Regions from separate parts of the Serratia sp. LTN-2 genome, predicted to be linked through region 1. Evidence: predicted binding sites of a transcription regulator. Region 1 holds the regulator's gene; each other region holds the start of a gene.
What was found. The regulator PhoB, encoded in region 1, activates phosphate uptake and scavenging genes when phosphate is short. The targets are predictions, from matches to a motif close to CTGTCATAAAACTGNCNNAT.
Positions count from the first base shown of each region.

Region 1 (5,035 bases):
ATGCTGGCTGAAGTCCTGCGCCCACAGCGCCATCAGGTTCGCCAGGGTGTCGGAGCCGACGCTGGACAGATTGCCCGCCAGCATGCCGTCGGGCTGCGCCAGCGCGCCACGTCCGGCCAGCAGCGCCAGGCAAAGCAACAGCCCTCGGGTGATTCGGGTCATACCGGTGTCTCGCGTTAATTTTTCACCGCATTCTCTGATAAAGCGGCCGGAACAATCAACCGGTTGGGTAAGGTAAAGATAAAGCGGGTGCCGATCCCCGGTTCGCTGAGGATCTCCAGCCGCGCGTCGTGATGGCTGAGCGCGTGTTTGACGATCGCCAGCCCCAGCCCGCTGCCGCCGGTCTGGCGCGAACGGGCCTTGTCGACGCGATAAAAACGCTCGGTCAGGCGCGGAAGGTGCTCGGCGGCGATGCCCGGCCCGTTGTCGCTGACCTGGAACTGCGCACCATGTGCCGTCTGCTGCCAGCTGACTTCGATATGGGTGCCCTTCGGCGTGTGGTTGACCGCGTTGTATACCAGGTTAGACACCGCGCTGCGCAACTGGTCTTCATTGCCGAACACTTTGAGCTGTTCGTTCACCCGGAAAGCGATCTCGTGATTACCGCCGCTCAGCGATTGCGCCTCGCGCTGCAACACCCGCAGCATCAGCGGGATATCCACCCGTTCGTTCATGTCGACATTGGGCGCCGCCTCGATGCGCGACAGCGTCAGCAGCTGTTTGACCAGCCCGTCCATCCGGCGGGTCTGCTCTTGCATGGTGCTCAGCGCCTTGCTGCGCAGCGATCCGTCCTGCTCTTCGTCGCCCATCATTTCCAGGTAGCCCTGCAGCACCGTCAACGGCGTGCGCAGCTCATGGCTGACGTTGGCGAAGAAGTTGCGCCGCGCCCCTTCCAGCTGGCGCATCTGGGTGACGTCGCGCGCCACCATCAGCAGTTGCCCTTCGGAATAGGGCATCACGCGGAATTCGACGTAATGTTCGTTGTTCAACTGCAGCGTCAGCGGGCGCGAAAACTCCTGCTGTTGCAAATAGTGGCTGAACTCCGGATAACGCAGCAGGTTGAGGATGTGCTGGCCGTTGTCTTCCGGCCAGCGGAAGCCGAGCAGATGCTGCGCCAGACCGTTGCACCAGAAGATATTGCCTTCGACGGTGGTCATCACCACCGCGTCAGGCAGCGATTCGGCCCCGCTGCGAAAGCGCTTGATCAGCAGCGCCAGCTCGCGGCGGCGGCGGCGGTTGCGCTGCTGCATCTGATACAGGCCATAGAACAACGGCTCCCAGCTCCAGCGGCCGGGCGGCGGCGTCATGCTGCGGTCGATCCACAGCCAATGGGAGAGTTTGAGCTGGTTGTAGAAATTCCACACCAGCGCAGCCAGCGCAGAGGCCAGCAGGAACCAGGGCAGATAACCGAAAATCAGCCCCAGCAGTAAGGCGGGCAGACAAAAAAGAGCCAGCTCCAGAGCCAGCCTCTTCCACGACAGACGTTCTAACACGGCATATTCTCCAGCGCGGCGCGATCAGTAGCGCGTTGAGAACCGGTAGCCGGTGCCCCGAACGGTTTGAACCATTTTATCATGCCCACTGGTTTCTAACGCCTTGCGGAGCCGACGGATATGCACGTCAACGGTACGGTCTTCCACATAAACGTTAGTGCCCCAGACGTGATTAAGCAACTGCTCGCGGCTATAAACCCGCTCCGGGTGGGTCATAAAGAAGTGCAGCAGCTTGAACTCGGTCGGCCCCATGTCCAGCGCCTGATCGTTCGCCATCACGCGGTGGGAGGACGGATCCAGGCTCAGTCCTTGCATTTCAATCACTTCTTCCACCGCCATCGGTGAAATACGGCGCATGACCGCTTTGATGCGTGCCACCAGCTCCTTGGGCGAGAACGGCTTGGTGATGTAATCATCCGCCCCCACTTCCAGGCCGCGCACCCGGTCTTCCTCTTCGCCGCGCGCGGTCAACATCATCACCGGGATATCGCGGGTCAGCGCTTCGCGCTTCATATGCTTGATAAACTGAATGCCGGAACCGCCGGGCAGCATCCAATCGAGCAACACCAAATCAGGGAACGGCTCAGACAGGCGCGTCACGGCGCTGTCATAATCCTCGGCTTCCAACGGTTGGTAACCATTCTGTTCCAACACAAAGCACACCATCTCACGGATCGGCGCTTCGTCTTCCACCACCAGTATGCGTCTTGCCATCGTCAATCCTGCCAATGTGTTAGCGACTTTGCGGGCGCCATTATGCGTCAGTTTTGTGACACTTTTATGAAAAAAAGCGGCTGTTATAGGCAGTAAGCATAGCGATTATTTCCCATAGTAAAGAAAAATCATTCCGCTGCCCTCGCCATTGCGCCGGGACAGCCGGCGCCGCGGCCTTTATAATCATCGCCATTACCTTTGCACCCGGGAGTGTCATGCGCCTGATCCACACCTCTGACTGGCACCTTGGCCAGTACTTTTTCACCAAAAGCCGCGCCGCCGAGCACCAGGCTTTTCTGAACTGGCTGATCGAACAGGTAGAGCAGCAGCAGGTGGATGCGCTGATCGTCGCCGGGGATCTGTTCGATACCGGCTCGCCGCCCAGCTACGCCCGCGAACTGTACAACCGCTTCGTGGTGGAACTGCAGCACACCGGCTGCCAACTGGTGGTGCTGGGCGGCAACCACGATTCGGTGGCGACGCTGAACGAATCGCGTGAACTGCTCTCCTGCCTGAACACCACGGTGATCGCGAGCGCGCAAGGCGCCCCCGAACAGCAGATCCTGGTGCTGAACCGGCGCGACGGCCAGCCGGGCGCGGTGCTGTGCACCATCCCGTTCTTGCGGCCACGCGATCTGCTCACCAGCCGCGCCGGCGAATCCGGCGCGCAGAAACAGCAGGCGTTACAGGAAGCCATCGCCGAACATTACCAAACGCTGTATCAGGCGGCCTGCGAGCGCCGCGACCAATTGGGCCTGCCGCTGCCGATCGTCGCCACCGGCCACCTGACCACCGTCGGCGTCACCACCTCCGACTCGGTGCGCGACATCTATATCGGCACCCTCGACGCCTTTCCGGCGCAGGCCTTTCCTCCCGCCGACTATATCGCGTTGGGCCACATCCACCGCGCGCAGAACGTCGCCAAATCGGAGCACATTCGCTATAGCGGCTCGCCGATCCCGCTCAGCTTCGATGAACTGGGCAAAGCCAAAAGCGTCTTTATGGTCGATTTCGCCGACGGCGCTTTGCAGCAGGTGGAAGCGTTAACGATCCCGCAGTTTCAGCCCATGCAGCTGATCAAAGGCGATCTGGCCGAGATCGAACGGCAGCTGCGGCAGTTTGCCGATTATGACGGTGAGCTGCCGGTGTGGCTGGATATCGAAGTGGCGACGCAGGACTACCTCAGCGACATCCAGCGCCGCATTCAGCTGCTGGCGGACGAGCTACCGGTGGAAGTGGTGCTGCTGCGGCGCAGCAAAGAACAGCGCCGCCAGGCGATCGCACAGCAGGATAAGGAAACGCTCAACGAACTGAGCGTCAATGAAGTGTTCGAGCGGCGCCTGGCGCAGGAGATTGAGCTGCCCGAAACGCGCCAACAGCGGATGCGCCAAATGTTCCGCCAGGTGGTCGAGGCGGTGCAGCACAACGCCGAGGAGAACAACCCATGAAAATCCTCAGCCTGCGCTTAAAAAACCTCAACTCGCTGCAGGGCGAATGGAAGATTGACTTCACCGCCGAGCCGTTCGCCAGCAACGGTCTGTTCGCCATTACCGGCCCGACCGGCGCGGGCAAAACCACCCTGCTGGACGCCATCTGCCTGGCGCTATACCACCAGACGCCGCGCCTCAACGTCACGCCAAGCCAGAATGAACTGATGACCCGCCATACCGCCGAATCGTTGGCGGAAGTCGAGTTCGAGGTCAAGGGCGTCGGCTATCGCGCCTTCTGGAGTCAGCGCCGCGCCAAAAACGCGCCGGACGGCAACCTGCAGGCGCCGAAAGTCGAACTGGCGCGCCGCGAAGACGGCAAGATCCTGGCGGACAAAGTGCGCGACAAGCTGGAGATCACCGCCGCCATCACCGGGCTGGACTTCGGCCGCTTCACCAAGTCGATGATGCTGTCTCAGGGGCAGTTCGCCGCCTTCCTCAACGCCGACGCCAACGATCGCGCCGAGCTGTTGGAAGAACTGACCGGCACCGAAATCTACGGGCGATTGTCCGAACAGGTGTTCGAATCCCACAAACAGGCCAAAACCGATCTGGATGGGCTGCATCAGCGCGCCAGCGGTATCGAGCTGCTGAACGACGAACAGCGCCACTCCCTGGCCGAACAGCTGACGGCGCTGAGCGAGCAGGAAAGCGCTCTCGGCGAGCAAACCCGGCAACAGCAACAGGCGCTGAGCTGGTTACAACAATGGCAGCGATTCCGGCAACAGCAAAACGAGGGGCGGCAACGGTTGGAAAACGCCCAGCGCGAGCAGGCCGAGGCCGCCCCACAGCTTCACCGGCTGGCGCTCAGCGAACCGGCCGAAAAATTGCGGCCGCTGCGCGGCGAACGCGATCGCTGCCGCGCCGAGCTGCAGACGATACAGCAGCAAGCGGCCCTGCTGACGCAGCAGCAGGAACAGCAGTCGGCGCAGCTGGCGCCGCTGCAGCAGGCGGTAGAAAAGACCCGCCTGGCGCAGCAAGCCCATGCCGAGCACATGCGGCAACAGCAACAGCTGATCGATGAGCAGGTCGCCCCGCTCGATCATCAGATCGCCCAACTGCAATCGACACAGGCCGAACGGCGACAGGCCGGCGATGCTGCCGCGCAGCAGTGCGCCCAACAGCAGGCGGCGCTGGAGCAGCTCACCGTTCAACGCAATCAACTGACGACGCAGGGCGCACAGCATCAGCAGCAATTGAACGCGCTGACCCAAGCGCTGGCCGTTCAACAGCAGCAGCAGCAAGCGCTGGAGGCGCAAACGCCGCTGGCCCCGTTGCGCCAGCGCCTGAGTGCCCTGGCAGATCTGCGTCCAACGCGTCAGCAGTTGTCCACGCTCGCCA
Region 1 covers NZ_JCAXDO010000004.1:144,029-149,063, reverse strand. The annotation lists gene AC6BYQ_RS10610 (PstS family phosphate ABC transporter substrate-binding protein) at 1-162, opposite strand, end outside; gene phoR (phosphate regulon sensor histidine kinase PhoR) at 177-1,493, opposite strand; gene phoB (phosphate response regulator transcription factor PhoB) at 1,518-2,207, opposite strand; gene sbcD (exonuclease subunit SbcD) at 2,423-3,655, shown strand; gene sbcC (exonuclease subunit SbcC) at 3,652-5,035, shown strand, end outside.

Region 2 (5,035 bases), on a different contig from region 1:
GCTCATGCAGATAGGTACCCAAGGTGGCGCTCATGATGCCGCCGCCGATCAACACCACGTCGACGGTTTTATTCTTCTCTTCAGCCGCCGCCTGCTGCGTAACGCTAAACAGGCTGAGACTGAAAATCAGGACGAGTAATTTTCTCATTGAATTAAATCTCTTGTGTGTAAATTCTACTCATTGCAGGTGAAAGAATTTAGCGGGAGTTACCCTGGAAAATAATGAAGCCGATCGCCCGGCGTGAGCCGATAGGCAGCGATAATGCCTTTTTGTTAATAGGGTTTTTAACGAAAAGTGAACTATTGCAGGCCGTCCGGATGCAAATTGATCGGTTCACGTTACTGGCGGGGTATTATTGTTTGCGAGAATGTTAAAAACTACTTTTGTAACTAAAAAAAATGAATATAAGCAAAAAACGGCCGGTTGTTGTCGCAGGAATAAACAGAGAGGGCAGAAGGGCTATATAACCGCGTTATTTCCAAGGGTTAATTGTCGCGCAATTAAACGTTATTTCGTTATCACACAATAATTGCGGTTAAATTGCAAATACGCATCGGTAACCAATAATAAATGGCCGCCATTGCGGGCGGCCAGGATTCGCAAGGCGGTTACTTGATGCCCATCGCATCGCGCATGGTGAAGAACAGATCGGTCTGATCGGTCAGGCCCACCACGTTGGCGGCGTGCGGGCCATAGGCCGCAACGCGCAGCTGGGTGCCGGTGTGCCCCTGCGACTCCTCTTCCGAGTTGCCGTAACTCAGGGTCATCGGCGCGCCGTCTTTGGTGGTCAGCGTCTGGGTCAGGCCCGGCGCTTTGGCGTCGGCGGCGACGATCTGGCTGGAATGCGCGTGGTCGGCGGTGACGATCACCAGCGTGTTGCCGTCGGCGCGGGCGAAGGCCAGCGCTTTTTGCACCGCTTCATCCAAATCGACGGTTTCGCCAATCTGCCCGCATGGGTTGGCGGCGTGATCCTGCTTATCGATCGACGCGCCCTCTACCTGCAGGAAGAAGCCGTTCGGGTTGTCTTTCAGCAGCGCGATCGCTTTTTCGGTCATCGCCGCCAGCGTTGGCGTGGCGGCGGTGCGCGCCGGGTTGTTTTCGCAGGTTACCGCCGGTTTGTCGAGGTTGCCGTGGTAGCTGGCTTTCGGCCCCAGCCAGCGCACCGGCATGTTGCCGTCGGCGAACAGGCCCAGCAGCGGTTTTTGCTGGTTGGCCAGGGTGACGGCCTGCAGTTCATCCGCGTTGCTGACCCACTGATAGCCCTGCGCCGCCGCCTGGTCTTTCAGCGATTTCCCCTGCCATTCGCCGCTTTTCGCCAGCTGGTTGAAGGATTTCGCACCGCCCCCCAGTGTGACGTCGGCGCGGGTTTTCAGCAGCTGTTCGGTGATGGAGCCGCGGCCGCCGTTTTCCAGCGCGTTAGCGGCGCATTTCTCGCTGGTTTCCTCCGGGCCATAGCATTTGCGCGAGGTGACGTGCGACACCAGCGCCGCCGGCGTGGCGTCCTGCAGTTCGGCGGTGGAGACGTTGCCGGTGGCCTTGCCGGCCGCCTTGGCGATCTCCAGCAGCGTCGGCTGGTCTTTGCCGTTCACGTCTACGCCGAGCGCGCCGTTATAGGTTTTCACCCCGGTGGCCCAGGCGGTGGCCGAGGCGGCGGAGTCGGTCACGTAATCCGGCTTGTGGGTTTTCTTGTCCAGCGAGTAATGCGTGTATTGCCCGGTCAGCGGCAGGGCGTCGATGCCCTTGAAGTAACCGCCCGCGCCTTCAGCGTAGTTGCGCGCGGCGGTGATCTCGGAATCCCCCATGCCGTCGCCGATCAGCAGGATCACGTTTTTCGCCGGTTTGTCCGACAGCGACGCCTTCAGCGCGGCGGTCTGATCGCCGGCCAGACGACGGGCGCCACCCGGTTCGACGAGGTTGCCGCGCGCGGCGCGCTCGGTCAGGCCATCGGCATTGGCCGAGGTTTCTGCCGCGAGGGCGGAGGAACAGAGCAGGGCGGACAGCACGGCGCCGGCGATCAGGGATACAGCAGGTTGCATGGGGTAAGCTCCTTGTCGTAATACAACAATGTAAATAACATCAAATTGTTACGTAAGGAGAGTAGAGCAGAGGGATGACAATTTTATGACAGCGAAAATGGGACGACCCGACGGTCATCCCGTTTGGCATTCAGGCTGCGCGCGCCGGGATCGCGAGCCCGCGCTGCACTGCCGGCCGAGCCAGACCGCGCTCCAGCCACTGCGCGACGCGCGGGAAGCTGTTGAACTCTACCAGCTCGCGCGCCTCATAGAAGCCGATCAGATTGCGCACCCAGCCCAGCAGCGAGATATCTGCGATGCTGTAGTCCGCCCCCATGATCCAGTCGCGGCCTTCAAGGCGCGTTTCCAACACGCCGAGCAGGCGTTTCGATTCATTTTTGTAACGCTCCAGCGGCCGCTTGTCTTCATATTCGCGCCCGGCGAATTTGTGGAAGAAACCGAGCTGGCCGAACATCGGGCCGACCGCCGCCATCTGGAAGAATACCCACTGAATGGTTTCGTAACGCTGCGCCGGATCCTGTGGCAGAAAGCGGCCGCTCTTTTCCGCCAGGTAGAGCAGAATAGCGCCGGATTCGAACAGCGGCAGCGGCCGGCCATCGGGGCCGTCGGGATCGATGATAGCCGGGATCTTGCCGTTCGGGTTCAGCGCCAGGAATTCCGGCGTCCAGGTTTCGTTGTTGCCGATGTCGATCAGGTGCGCTTCATAGGGCAGGCCGATCTCTTCGAGCATGATGGACACTTTGACGCCGTTCGGCGTCGGCAGAGAGTAGAGCTGCAGCCGTTCCGGATGCTGAGCCGGCCAGCGTTTGACGATCGGGAATTGGGTGGAATCGAGCATGGAAACTCCTCGGGTTGGCGGGATCGTTTAAGCGTACCCCTTGAGTATTGCAGTAAAACTACCCCGACGCAGAGCTACAGCGTGAGTTCAAAATGTGCGGCCAGCGCTTTTTTACCGGCGTCGGTCAGCTGCAGCTCGCGGCTGTCGAGTTGGCGCAGCATCCAACCGCGTTTGATAAAGGCGTTCAGCAGCGCAGCGCCAAGCGCGCCGCCGAGGTGGACGCGGCGTTCGCTCCAGTCCAGGCAACCGCAGGCGAAACGGCGGCGGGTGGGGGCGGGGGAACAATCGACGCCCAGCCGCGCCAGCGCGGCCTGACCGGCGTCGCTTAAGCGGTAGTCTTCCTCGCCGCTCAACCAGTTCAGCGCATGCAGCCGATCGTGCAGCTTCACCGCTACCTCGCCCGCCATATGGTCGTAGCAGGTGCGGGCATATTGCAGCGAGGTCGGCGTGCTGCTCTTCACCGACGGGCGCGGCACGCCCGTCAGTGCCATCAGGCCTTCCAGCGCGGCGGCCACCGGTTGCCCGGCCAGCCGAAAATAGCGGTAACGCCCCTGTTTGAGGCAGGCGATCAGCCGCTGTTCCAGCAGTTTCGCCAGATGCGCGCTGGCGGTGGAGGGAGCAACCTCGACCGCCGCGCTGAGCTCGGTGGCGGTGTAGGCGCGCCCGTCCATCAACAGGCACAGCATGCGCGCCCGGGTGCGGTCGGCGATGGCGGCGCTGAGCGCCGCTAAACGATCTTCTATCTCGATGTTATGCATACTTCGAGGTTAGACGAAGTATGACGGCGCGTCCATCGCTAGCCTGTGGTTATCGCCATCTGGCTACGAGGGAGAAAGCCATGTCCGTGTGTCCTTATGCCGCCGCGCTCGCCGCCGAGCCGCAGGCCCATTATCGCGCTCTGCCGCCCCTGAGCTGGGATAGCGCGTGGCAATGTTGGGTGGCCGCGGCGCCGCAGCTAGTGAGGGAAGCGCTGCTCAATGCCGATCTCGGCGTGCGGCCGGCCGATGAGCCGGTGCCGGTGGCCTTGCTGGAGACGCCGATGGCGCCGCTGTTCGCCGGGCTGGTGCGGATGCGCGACGGCGAACAGCACCACGCGCTTAAAGCGGCGCTGCAGCGGGCGCTGGCCGTCTGTTCGGATGCCCTGATTCAGCAAACCGCTGCACAATGCGCTGAGTGGTTAGCGCCAAAGGTGCCCGATGCGGCGGCGATCACTCGCTTTAACTACGGATTGCCGCTCTGCAGCCTCGGCGCATTGTTGGGTGTGCCCAGGGCGCAATGGCCATGCCTGATCGACGACGGTCTGGACTTCGTCCGCTGTATCGCACCCGGCAGCACACCGCCGCAGCTGGCGCGGGGTATAGCGGCTGCGCAGCGGCTCAGCGCCCAACTGATGGCGGAGCATGGCGTGCTGCGCAAGGCTTTGGAGCGGGAGATTGGCGATGCCCGGCTTGAGTTGGCCAATGCGCTCGGCCTGCTGTTTCAGGCCTGTGAGGCGACGGCGGGCTGGATCGGACAGGCGTATTGGCTGGCTCGGCAGAACGGTGAAGTGGACATTGCGCTGGATCGGGTACGGGCGCTAACGCCGCCGATCCAAAACACGCGCCGTTTCGTCTTGCGCGAGACGCAGCTTGGCGGTTGCACGCTGCGCGTGGGGGAGACCGTCTTGCTGCTGCTCGGTGCCGACGGCGAACTGGCCTTCGGCGCGGGGGCGCACCGCTGCCCGGGCGAACGTTGGGCGAGGATTATCGCGCGCTGCGGCGTTGCGCATCTGTGTTCGCTGGATATTGATGAGCGGGCGTTGAAATCGGTGCAGTGGCGCCGTTCGCTGAATGCGCGCGTGCCGGAATTTTACCGTTGAGAGGAGACGAGGATGATTGCCGTGATTTTTGAACTGCAGGCCGCCGACGGGCAGCGCGATACCTACCTGGCGCTGGCGGCGGAGCTGAAGCCGCTGCTGGCGCAGATCGACGGATTCATCTCCATCGAGCGCTTCCAAAGCCTGGCGGATCCTGCGCGCCTGCTGTCGCTCTCTTTCTGGCGCGACGAGGCGGCGGTGCAGCAGTGGCGCAATCTCGAACAGCACCGGGCGGCGCAGGCGCGCGGCCGTGGCGAGGTGTTGGCGCAGTATCGGCTGCGGGTGGCGGAGGTGGTGCGGGATTA
Region 2 covers NZ_JCAXDO010000002.1:361,332-366,366, reverse strand. The annotation lists gene AC6BYQ_RS05455 (malate:quinone oxidoreductase) at 1-148, opposite strand, end outside; gene phoA (alkaline phosphatase) at 610-2,037, opposite strand; gene AC6BYQ_RS05445 (glutathione S-transferase N-terminal domain-containing protein) at 2,168-2,875, opposite strand; gene AC6BYQ_RS05440 (ArsR/SmtB family transcription factor) at 2,950-3,633, opposite strand; gene AC6BYQ_RS05435 (cytochrome P450) at 3,714-4,733, shown strand; gene AC6BYQ_RS05430 (antibiotic biosynthesis monooxygenase family protein) at 4,746-5,035, shown strand, end outside.
Region 2: the regulator PhoB is predicted to act here: its motif matches at 2,110-2,129, upstream of phoA (alkaline phosphatase).

Region 3 (5,035 bases), on a different contig from region 1:
AAACATGAGCTCATCAACCTCCACCACCCCGATCTCCGCCTGGCTGGAAAGTCTACGCCCCCGCACCCTGCCGCTGGCCTTTGCCTCCATCGTGGTCGGCTCGGCGATCGCCGCCTGGCACGGCAGCCTGAAACCTGAAGTGGCACTGCTGGCGCTGTTGACCGCCGGCCTGTTGCAGATCCTCTCCAACCTGGCGAACGACTACGGCGATGCGGTCAAAGGCAGCGACAAAGAAGATCGCATCGGGCCGTTGCGCGGCATGCAAAAAGGCATGATCACCCAGGCGCAGATGAAACGGGCGCTGGTGGTGACGGTGGTGCTGATTGCCCTCGCCGGCTGTTCGCTGATCGCCGTCGCCTGCGAGCAACCCAGCGACGTAGTGGGCTTCCTGGTGCTGGGCGGGCTGTCCATCGTGGCGGCCATCACCTACACCGTCGGCAACAAGCCCTACGGGTATTTGGGGCTGGGCGACATCTCGGTGTTGGTATTCTTCGGCTGGCTGAGCGTGGCCGGCACCTACTATCTGCAAACGCACACTTTCGACAGCGTCGTGATGCTGCCGGCCACCGCCTGCGGCCTGCTGGCGACGGCGGTGCTCAACATCAACAATCTGCGCGATATCGAGAGCGATCGCGAAAACGGCAAGAACACGTTGGCGGTGCGTCTCGGCCCGCACAAGGCGCGCATTTACCATGCCCTGCTGCTCGGCGGCGCGGTGCTGTGTTTCGCGCTGTTTACGCTGTTCAATCTCCACGGCCCGTGGGGTTGGCTGTTCGTGCTGGCGATCCCGTTGCTGGTGCGTCACGGCCTGCGCGTGCTGCGCGATCCGACACCGGTCGGCATGCGGCCGATGCTGGAGCACATGGTCAAGGCGGCGCTGCTGACCAACCTGCTGTTCGCCATCGGCGTGGCGCTCAGTTAAAAACTGATGATTTTGCCAACAGGGCGAATAAAGGGATATACTGAACATTCCAGCGGCAAACAGACGTAAAATCCTATGAAATACGATACTTCCGAACTTTGCGACATCTATCATGAAGAGGTGAACGTTGTTGAACCTCTGTTCTCCAATTTTGGCGGGCGTACTTCATTTGGCGGGCAGATCACCACGGTGAAATGCTTTGAGGATAACGGCCTGTTGTTCGATCTGCTTGAAGAAAACGGCCGCGGCCGCGTGCTGTTGGTCGACGGCGGCGGTTCGGTTCGCCGGGCGCTGGTCAACGCCGAGTTGGCGCGCCTGGCCGCCCAGAACGAATGGGAAGGCATCGTGGTGTACGGCGCGGTGCGTCAGGTGGACGATCTGGAAGAGCTCGATATCGGCATTCAGGCGATGGCGGCGATCCCGGCGGGAGCCGTGAGCGAAGGCGTGGGCGAAAGCGATATCCGCGTCAACTTCGGTGGTGTCACCTTCTTCTCCGGCGACCATCTGTATGCCGACAACACCGGCATCATCCTCTCCGAAGACCCGCTCGACATCGAGTGATTTTCGGTCATGAAAAAGGGCGCCTGAGGCGCCCTTTTCGTTGCTGCATGGCGTGAGGAATCAGACCTCTTCCATCTTGCCCAGCAGCGCGCGCAGGCGATCTTGCCATACGTGCTGTTCTTCTTTCAGCTGTTGGTTTTCGCGCACCAACGCTTCGTGGTTGCCGGAGGCAGCCTGAACTTCCTGCGACAGAGAGTTGTTTTTGTCTTTCAGCTCTTCAATTTCCATCTGCAACAGAGTGATGGTATCAATCGCCTGCTGTACTTTTGCTTCCAGTTTCTCAAATACTTCAAATGACATGCTTCAGTCCCCTCATGATAGCAAGGCGTACATCTATAAGTAGCGGCCGCAACGTCGGCTGCAGCGACTGCGAATATTGCATCGCGCTCAGTGACGCGCGCCGTTACGGAAGGCGCGCAGTCTCGATTCGTTAAAAACGATTGTAAGTAGCCAGTCTCCGCCTGTCTAGCAACATACCGGATCATCGCGCAGTCTGTTGCAATTTTCCTGCCCCCGCCATCAGCAAAAACTGAAAATCCCCGCCGCCGTCGCCGCGAGTTGTTAACAACCCTCGCCAAACCACTGGTCAGATCACACTTTTATGGCTCAGAAAGAACACTAAACGACGCGAAATCGCTCAATTTTATGACGCGCCACACACATTTTGATTTCGCTATTTCTCGTTTATGTTCGTTAACGATAAATTTACATCACGTCCTTATTCAATAATTGGACGAGATGAAAAAAACTGTGCCCATAGGCCGGATGTATACCCAACTGAGCCTATAAACCAACAACCGCCGTTTTGCAGGACACCAACATTATGAGCCAAACCACCAGTCCGACATTAAAAGGCCAGTGCATCGCCGAGTTCCTCGGCACGGCGCTGCTGATCTTCTTTGGCGTAGGCTGCGTTGCCGCACTGAAGCTGGCGGGCGCCAGCTTCGGCCAGTGGGAAATCAGCATCATTTGGGGCCTGGGCGTCGCCATGGCCATCTACCTGACCGCCGCCATTTCCGGCGCGCATCTCAACCCGGCGGTCACCCTCGCGCTGTGGCTGTTCGCCTGCTTCGACGGACGCAAAGTGGTGCCATACATCATTGCGCAAGTCGCCGGCGCCTTCTGCGCCGCCGCGCTGGTCTACGGGTTGTACTACAACCTGTTCTTCGACTTCGAAGCGGCTCACCATATGGTGCGCGGCAGCAACGAAAGCCTGGAACTGGCCGGCATCTTCTCAACCTACCCTAACGCGCACATCTCCGTCGGCCAGGCCTTCCTGGTGGAAACGGTGATCGCCGCCATTCTGATGTGCCTGATCCTGGCGCTGACCGACGACGGCAACGGCATTCCGCGCGGCCCGCTGGCGCCGCTGCTGATCGGTATTCTGATTGCCGTGATCGGCGCCTCCATGGGACCATTGACCGGCTTTGCGTTGAACCCGGCGCGTGACTTCGGGCCAAAACTGTTCGCCTACCTGGCCGGCTGGGGCAAAGTCGCCTTCACCGGCGCACGCGACATCCCGTACTTCCTGGTGCCGATCTTCGCGCCTATCGTCGGCTGCGGCCTGGGCGCCTTCGGTTACCGCGCGCTGATTGGCCGCCACCTGCCGTGCGACGTCTGTGTGACGGAAGAAGAGTCCGACGCCAAGGCTCAGCAGCGTAAAGCGTGATTGGTGCAGTTTTAAACGGTTAACAACAGCAGGATAATTACCATGACTGTAGAAAAAAAATACATTGTCGCACTCGACCAAGGGACCACCAGCTCACGCGCCGTCGTGCTCGATCACGACGCCAACATCGTTGCGGTATCGCAGCGCGAATTCCCGCAGATCTACCCAAAAGCCGGCTGGGTTGAGCACGACCCGATGGAGATCTGGGCGTCGCAAAGCTCGACGCTGGTAGAAGTGCTGGCGAAGGCCGACATCAGTTCCGATCAGATTGCCGGCATCGGCATCACCAACCAGCGCGAAACCACCATCGTCTGGGAAAAAGAGACCGGCAAGCCTATCTATAACGCCATCGTCTGGCAGTGCCGCCGCACCGCCGACATCTGCGAGAAGCTCAAGCGCGACGGCCTGGAAGAGTACATCCGTCACAACACCGGCCTGGTGGTTGACCCGTACTTCTCCGGCACCAAGGTGAAGTGGATCCTGGACAACGTCGAAGGCGCCCGCGAACGCGCCAAGCGCGGCGAACTGCTGTTCGGCACCGTCGACACCTGGCTGGTGTGGAAGATGACCCAAGGACGCGTGCACGTTACCGATTACACCAACGCCTCACGCACCATGATGTTCAACATCCACGAGCTGGACTGGGACGAGCGCATGCTGGAAGTGCTGGATATCCCGCGCGCCATGCTGCCGAAAGTCCGTCCTTCCTCAGAAGTGTACGGCCAGACCAACATCGGCGGTAAAGGCGGCACGCGTATTCCTATCGCCGGTATCGCCGGTGACCAGCAGGCAGCGCTGTACGGCCAGCTGTGCGTTCAACCGGGCATGGCGAAGAACACCTACGGCACCGGCTGCTTCCTGCTGATGAACACCGGCAAAGAAGCGGTGCGCTCGAAAAATGGCCTGCTGACCACCATCGCCTGCGGCCCGCGCGGCGAAGTGAACTATGCGCTGGAAGGCGCGGTGTTCATCGGCGGTGCGTCCATCCAGTGGCTGCGCGACGAGCTGAAACTGATCAGCGACGCCGCCGACTCCGAATACTTCGCCACCAAGGTGAAAGACAGCAACGGCGTCTATGTGGTGCCGGCCTTCACCGGCCTGGGCGCGCCCTACTGGGATCCGTATGCCCGTGGCGCCATCTTCGGTCTGACCCGTGGCGCCAACAGCAACCACATCATCCGCGCCACGCTGGAATCCATCGCCTTCCAGACCCGCGACGTGCTGGACGCGATGCAAGCCGACGCCAACACCCGCCTGCAATCGCTGCGCGTGGACGGCGGCGCGGTCGCCAACAACTTCCTGATGCAGTTCCAGTCCGATATCCTCGGCACCCGCGTAGAGCGCCCTGAAGTGCGTGAATCGACGGCGCTGGGCGCGGCGTTCCTGGCGGGCCTGGCCATCGGCTACTGGAACGATCTGGATGAGGTGAAGAGCAAAGCGGTGATTGAGCGCGAATTCCGCCCAAGCATCGAAACCACCGAACGCAACTACCGTTACAGCGGCTGGAAAAAAGCGGTGGCTCGCGCTCAGGCGTGGGAAGATCACGAGTAATCCCGCTTCCGTTGCCCTCCAACAAGTGCTGCCTGCGGGCGGCGCTTTTTTTTGCCCCGCCCCGCCGCCGCCGCGCTGTGATAAACTTTGCCGATATTTTCTTCCCTTTCTCACAGACAGGTTTGCCATGAAACGTGAATTAGCCATCGAATTTTCCCGCGTTACCGAAGCCGCCGCGCTGGCGGGCTACAAATGGCTGGGACGCGGCGACAAGAACGCCGCCGACGGCGCGGCGGTCCACGCCATGCGCATCATGCTCAACAAAGTGGATATCGATGGCCGCATCGTGATCGGCGAAGGTGAAATCGACGAAGCGCCGATGCTGTATATCG
Region 3 covers NZ_JCAXDO010000016.1:82,488-87,522, reverse strand. The annotation lists gene AC6BYQ_RS22960 (1,4-dihydroxy-2-naphthoate polyprenyltransferase) at 5-922, shown strand; gene rraA (ribonuclease E activity regulator RraA) at 998-1,483, shown strand; gene zapB (septal ring assembly protein ZapB) at 1,544-1,783, opposite strand; gene AC6BYQ_RS22945 (MIP/aquaporin family protein) at 2,307-3,152, shown strand; gene glpK (glycerol kinase GlpK) at 3,195-4,703, shown strand; gene glpX (class II fructose-bisphosphatase) at 4,831-5,035, shown strand, end outside.
Region 3: the regulator PhoB is predicted to act here: its motif matches at 2,116-2,135, upstream of AC6BYQ_RS22945 (MIP/aquaporin family protein).

Region 4 (5,035 bases), on a different contig from region 1:
AGGCGCTTACCGCCACTACATGCAAAAAGAGATCTACGAACAGCCGCTGGCGCTGAAAAACACCCTGGAAGGGCGCTTCAGCCATGGCCAAATCAACCTGAGCGAGCTGGGCCCACACGCCGACGAGTTGCTGGCCAAGGTGCAGCACGTGCAGATCATCGCCTGCGGGACGTCTTACCACTCCGGCATGGTGGCGCGTTACTGGTTCGAAGCGCTGGCCGGCGTGCCGTGCGACGTCGAGATCGCGTCCGAATTCCGTTACCGCAAATCGGCAGTGCGTCCGGGCAGCCTGATCATCACCCTGTCGCAGTCCGGCGAAACCGCCGACACCCTGGCGGCGCTGCGTCTGTCCAAAGAGCTGGGCTATCTCGGTTCGCTGGCCGTTTGTAACGTTGCCGGCTCTTCGCTGGTGCGCGAATCCGATCTGGCGCTGATGACCAAAGCCGGTACGGAAATTGGCGTCGCCTCAACCAAAGCCTTCACCACTCAGCTTACCGTGCTGTTGATGCTGGTGGCGCGCCTGGGCCGCCTGAAAGGCATGGCGGAAAGCGTGGAGCAAGAGATCGTGCACGGCTTGCAGGCGCTGCCGGCGCGTATCGAGCAAATGCTGTCGATGGATAAACAGATCGAAGCGCTGGCGGAAGGTTTCTCCGACAAGCACCATGCGCTGTTCCTCGGCCGCGGCGATCAGTATCCGATCGCCATGGAAGGGGCGCTGAAGCTGAAAGAGATCTCCTATATTCATGCCGAAGCTTATGCGGCGGGCGAGTTGAAACACGGCCCACTGGCGCTGATCGATGCCGATATGCCGGTGATCGTCGTGGCGCCGAACAACGAACTGCTGGAAAAGCTGAAGTCCAACATTGAAGAAGTGCGCGCGCGCGGCGGTCAGCTGTACGTGTTCGCCGATCAGGACGCCGGTTTCGTCAGCAGCGAAGGCATGACCATCATTCCTCTGCCGCACGTCGAGGAAATCGTGGCGCCTATCTTCTACACCGTGCCGTTGCAGCTGCTGTCTTACCACGTGGCGCTGATCAAAGGCACCGACGTTGACCAGCCGCGTAACCTGGCGAAGTCTGTCACCGTAGAGTAATTTGCCGCAGGTAAACTGCAAAAGCCGGCCTTCGCGCCGGCTTTTTTCATGAGCAGCGTAAAAGATGACGGCGAGGTTGATTCGGCGATAAAGGTTGTCATATTCAAGCGGATAGGTCGCGCCAAAACGGTTTTTTTATTGTTTGGCAATTGCGCTGTTTTTAATCTAACGAATTGATTTGTAAGTAAACAAACACCACCCAGATAGGCTGTAATATAACTGTCATATTGCGTACATTTTTCTGTCACCAAACTGTCCTATTTTCCCTCCTGCAGCAATACTTACTCTGATTAAAACGACTCGAAGTCGATTTTAAATATCCCATTAGGAGGGATTATGAAACTGATGCGTACCACCGTCGCCAGTATTGTGGCAGCGACCTTCTCCCTGACCGCCGTGTCCGCGTTCGCTGCTGCCAGCCTGACCGGTGCAGGTGCGACATTCCCCGCTCCGGTTTACGCCAAGTGGGCAGATTCTTATCAGAAAGAAACCGGCAATAAAGTTAACTATCAGGGCATCGGCTCCTCTGGCGGCGTGAAGCAAATCGTGGCCAACACCGTTGACTTTGGCGCCTCCGACGCCCCGCTGTCTGACGACAAGCTGGCGGCCGATGGCCTGTTCCAGTTCCCGACCGTGATCGGCGGCGTGGTGCTGGCCGTGAATATCCCGGGCATCAAATCCGGCGAACTGACTCTGGACGGTAAAACCCTGGGTGATATCTACCTGGGCAACGTCAAAAAATGGAACGATCCGGCTATCACCAAGCTGAACCCTGGCGTGAAACTGCCTGACCAGAACATCGCCGTGGTGCGCCGCGCCGACGGTTCCGGCACCTCGTTCGTGTTCACCAGCTACCTGTCCAAGGCCAACGCGCAGTGGAAAGAGAAGATTGGTGCCGGTTCTACCGTTAACTGGCCGACCGGTCTGGGCGGCAAAGGCAACGACGGCATCGCCGCCTTCGTTCAGCGTCTGCCTGGCTCTATCGGCTATGTAGAATACGCGTACGCCAAGCAGAACAACCTGGCTTACACCAAGCTGATTTCCGCCGACGGCAAGCCGGTCAGCCCGACCGAAGAGAGCTTCAGCAACGCCGCCAAAGGCGCGGATTGGAGCAAAACCTTCGCTCAGGATCTGACCGATCAGAAAGGCGACAACGTGTGGCCAATCACCTCCACCACCTTCATTCTGGTGCACAAAGAGCAGAAAAATCCTGCTCAGGGTGCCGAAGTGCTGAAGTTCTTCGACTGGGCCTACAAAACCGGCGGCAAACAGGCTAACGAGCTGGATTACGCCACCCTGCCGAAAGAAGTGGTTGAGCAGGTGCGTGCAGCCTGGAAAACCAACGTAAAAGACAGTTCAGGTAAAGCGCTGTACTAACAACGCAGGGGCGCGGGTTCGCCGCGCCCCACAAGTTCTTCAGGCTCCAATCCCGGTTGGGGCTGCCAGGGTTCAAACAGAGAGTAATCTATGGCTGAGTACAAGCCGACCATCAAAGCACCGGGCAAAAACGGTGACATCATTTTCAGCGCGCTGGTGAGACTGGCTGCGCTGATTACCCTATTGTTGCTGGGCGGCATCATCGTTTCGCTGATCTTCGCCTCCTGGCCAAGCATGCAGAAATTCGGCTTCGCTTTCCTGTGGACCAAAGAGTGGGATGCGCCGGCGGAGCAGTTCGGCGCGCTGGTGCCGATCTACGGCACCGTGGTCACCTCGCTTATCGCGCTGATCATCGCCGTGCCGGTCAGTTTCGGCATCGCGCTGTTCCTGACCGAACTGGCGCCGAACTGGTTGAAGCGGCCGCTGGGCATCGCCATTGAGCTGTTGGCGGCCATTCCGAGCATCGTCTACGGCATGTGGGGCCTGTTCGTGTTCGCCCCGCTGTTCGCCGAATATTTCCAGACGCCGGTGGGCGAAGTGCTGTCGGGCATTCCGATCGTCGGCGAGCTGTTCTCCGGCCCGGCCTTCGGCATCGGCATCCTGGCCGCCGGGGTGATCCTGGCTATCATGATCATTCCTTACATCGCCGCGGTGATGCGCGACGTGTTCGAACAGACCCCGGTGATGATGAAAGAGTCGGCCTACGGCATCGGCTGCACCACCTGGGAAGTCATCTGGCGCATCGTGCTGCCGTTCACCAAAAACGGCGTTATCGGCGGCGTAATGCTGGGCCTGGGCCGCGCGCTGGGGGAAACCATGGCGGTGACCTTTATCATCGGCAACACCTACCAGCTCGACAGCGCTTCGCTGTATATGCCGGGCAACAGCATCACCTCGGCGCTGGCCAACGAATTCGCCGAAGCCGAGTCCGGCGTGCACACCGCCGCGTTGATGGAGCTGGGCCTGATTCTGTTTGTTATCACCTTTATCGTGCTGGCGCTGTCGAAACTGATGATCATGCGTCTGGCCAAGAATGAGGGGCGTTAACATGGCGACGATGGATATGCAAAACGCAGTCGTGCTGGCGGAAAGCCGCCGCAAAATGCAGGCCTGGCGCCGGCAGAAAAACCGCCTCGCGCTGTTCTTGTCGATGGCGACCATGGCGTTCGGGTTGTTCTGGCTGATCTGGATCCTGATTGCCACCGTCACCAAAGGCTTCGACGGCATGTCGCTGGCGCTGTTCACCGAGATGACCCCGCCACCGAACACCGCGGGCGGCGGCCTGGCCAACGCCATCGCCGGCAGCGGCCTGCTGATCCTGTGGGCGACCATCTTCGGTACGCCGCTCGGCATCATGGCCGGCATCTATCTGGCGGAATACGGCCGCAAATCCTGGCTGGCGGAAGTGATCCGCTTTATCAACGACATTCTGCTGTCCGCACCGTCGATCGTGGTGGGCCTGTTCGTTTACACCATCGTGGTGGCGAAGATGGAACACTTCTCCGGCTGGGCCGGCATCGTGGCGCTGGCGCTGCTGCAGGTGCCGATCGTCATTCGCACCACCGAGAACATGCTGAAGCTGGTACCGGATACGCTGCGCGAGGCCGCCTACGCTCTGGGCACGCCGAAATGGCGCATGATTTCCGCCATCACGCTGAAGGCGTCGGTGTCCGGCATCATCACCGGCGTGCTGCTGGCGATTGCGCGCATCGCGGGGGAAACGGCGCCGCTGCTGTTCACCTCGCTGTCGAACCAGTTCTGGAGCACCGACCTGATGCAGCCGATCGCCAACCTGCCGGTGACCATCTTCAAATTCGCCATGAGCCCGTTCGCCGAATGGCAACAGCTGGCCTGGGCCGGGGTACTGTTGATCACCCTGTGCGTACTGTTACTGAATATCCTGGCGCGCGTGATTTTCGCCAAGAAAAAGCATTCATAAAATTTTGAGCGCCGCTTTGGCGGCGCTGATGAAAAGAGAGAAGTCTTGATGAGTATGGTTACTGACGCTTCCAGCAGCAAAATTCAGGTACGCGATCTGAACTTCTACTATGGCAAATTCCATGCGCTGAAGAACATCACGCTGGATATTGCCAAGAACAAGGTCACCGCGTTTATCGGCCCGTCCGGCTGCGGCAAATCCACCCTGCTGCGTACCTTCAACAAGATGTACCAGCTGTACCCGGAACAGCGTGCGGAAGGCGGCATCCTGCTGGATGGCCAGAACATCCTGACCGACAACTCGGATATCGCGCTGCTGCGCGCCAAGGTCGGCATGGTGTTCCAGAAGCCGACGCCGTTCCCGATGTCGATTTACGACAACATCGCCTTCGGCGTTCGCCTGTTTGAAAAGCTGTCGCGCGCCGATATGGACGAGCGCGTACAGTGGGCGCTGACCAAAGCGGCGCTGTGGAACGAAACCAAAGACAAGCTGCACCAGAGCGGCTACAGCCTCTCCGGCGGCCAGCAGCAGCGTCTGTGCATCGCCCGCGGCATCGCCATTCGTCCGGAAGTGTTGTTGCTGGATGAGCCTTGCTCGGCGCTGGATCCGATCTCCACCGGCAAGAT
Region 4 covers NZ_JCAXDO010000006.1:29,435-34,469, forward strand. The annotation lists gene glmS (glutamine--fructose-6-phosphate transaminase (isomerizing)) at 1-1,093, shown strand, start outside; gene pstS (phosphate ABC transporter substrate-binding protein PstS) at 1,430-2,470, shown strand; gene pstC (phosphate ABC transporter permease PstC) at 2,561-3,517, shown strand; gene pstA (phosphate ABC transporter permease PstA) at 3,519-4,409, shown strand; gene pstB (phosphate ABC transporter ATP-binding protein PstB) at 4,464-5,035, shown strand, end outside.
Region 4: the regulator PhoB is predicted to act here: its motif matches at 1,335-1,354, upstream of pstS (phosphate ABC transporter substrate-binding protein PstS).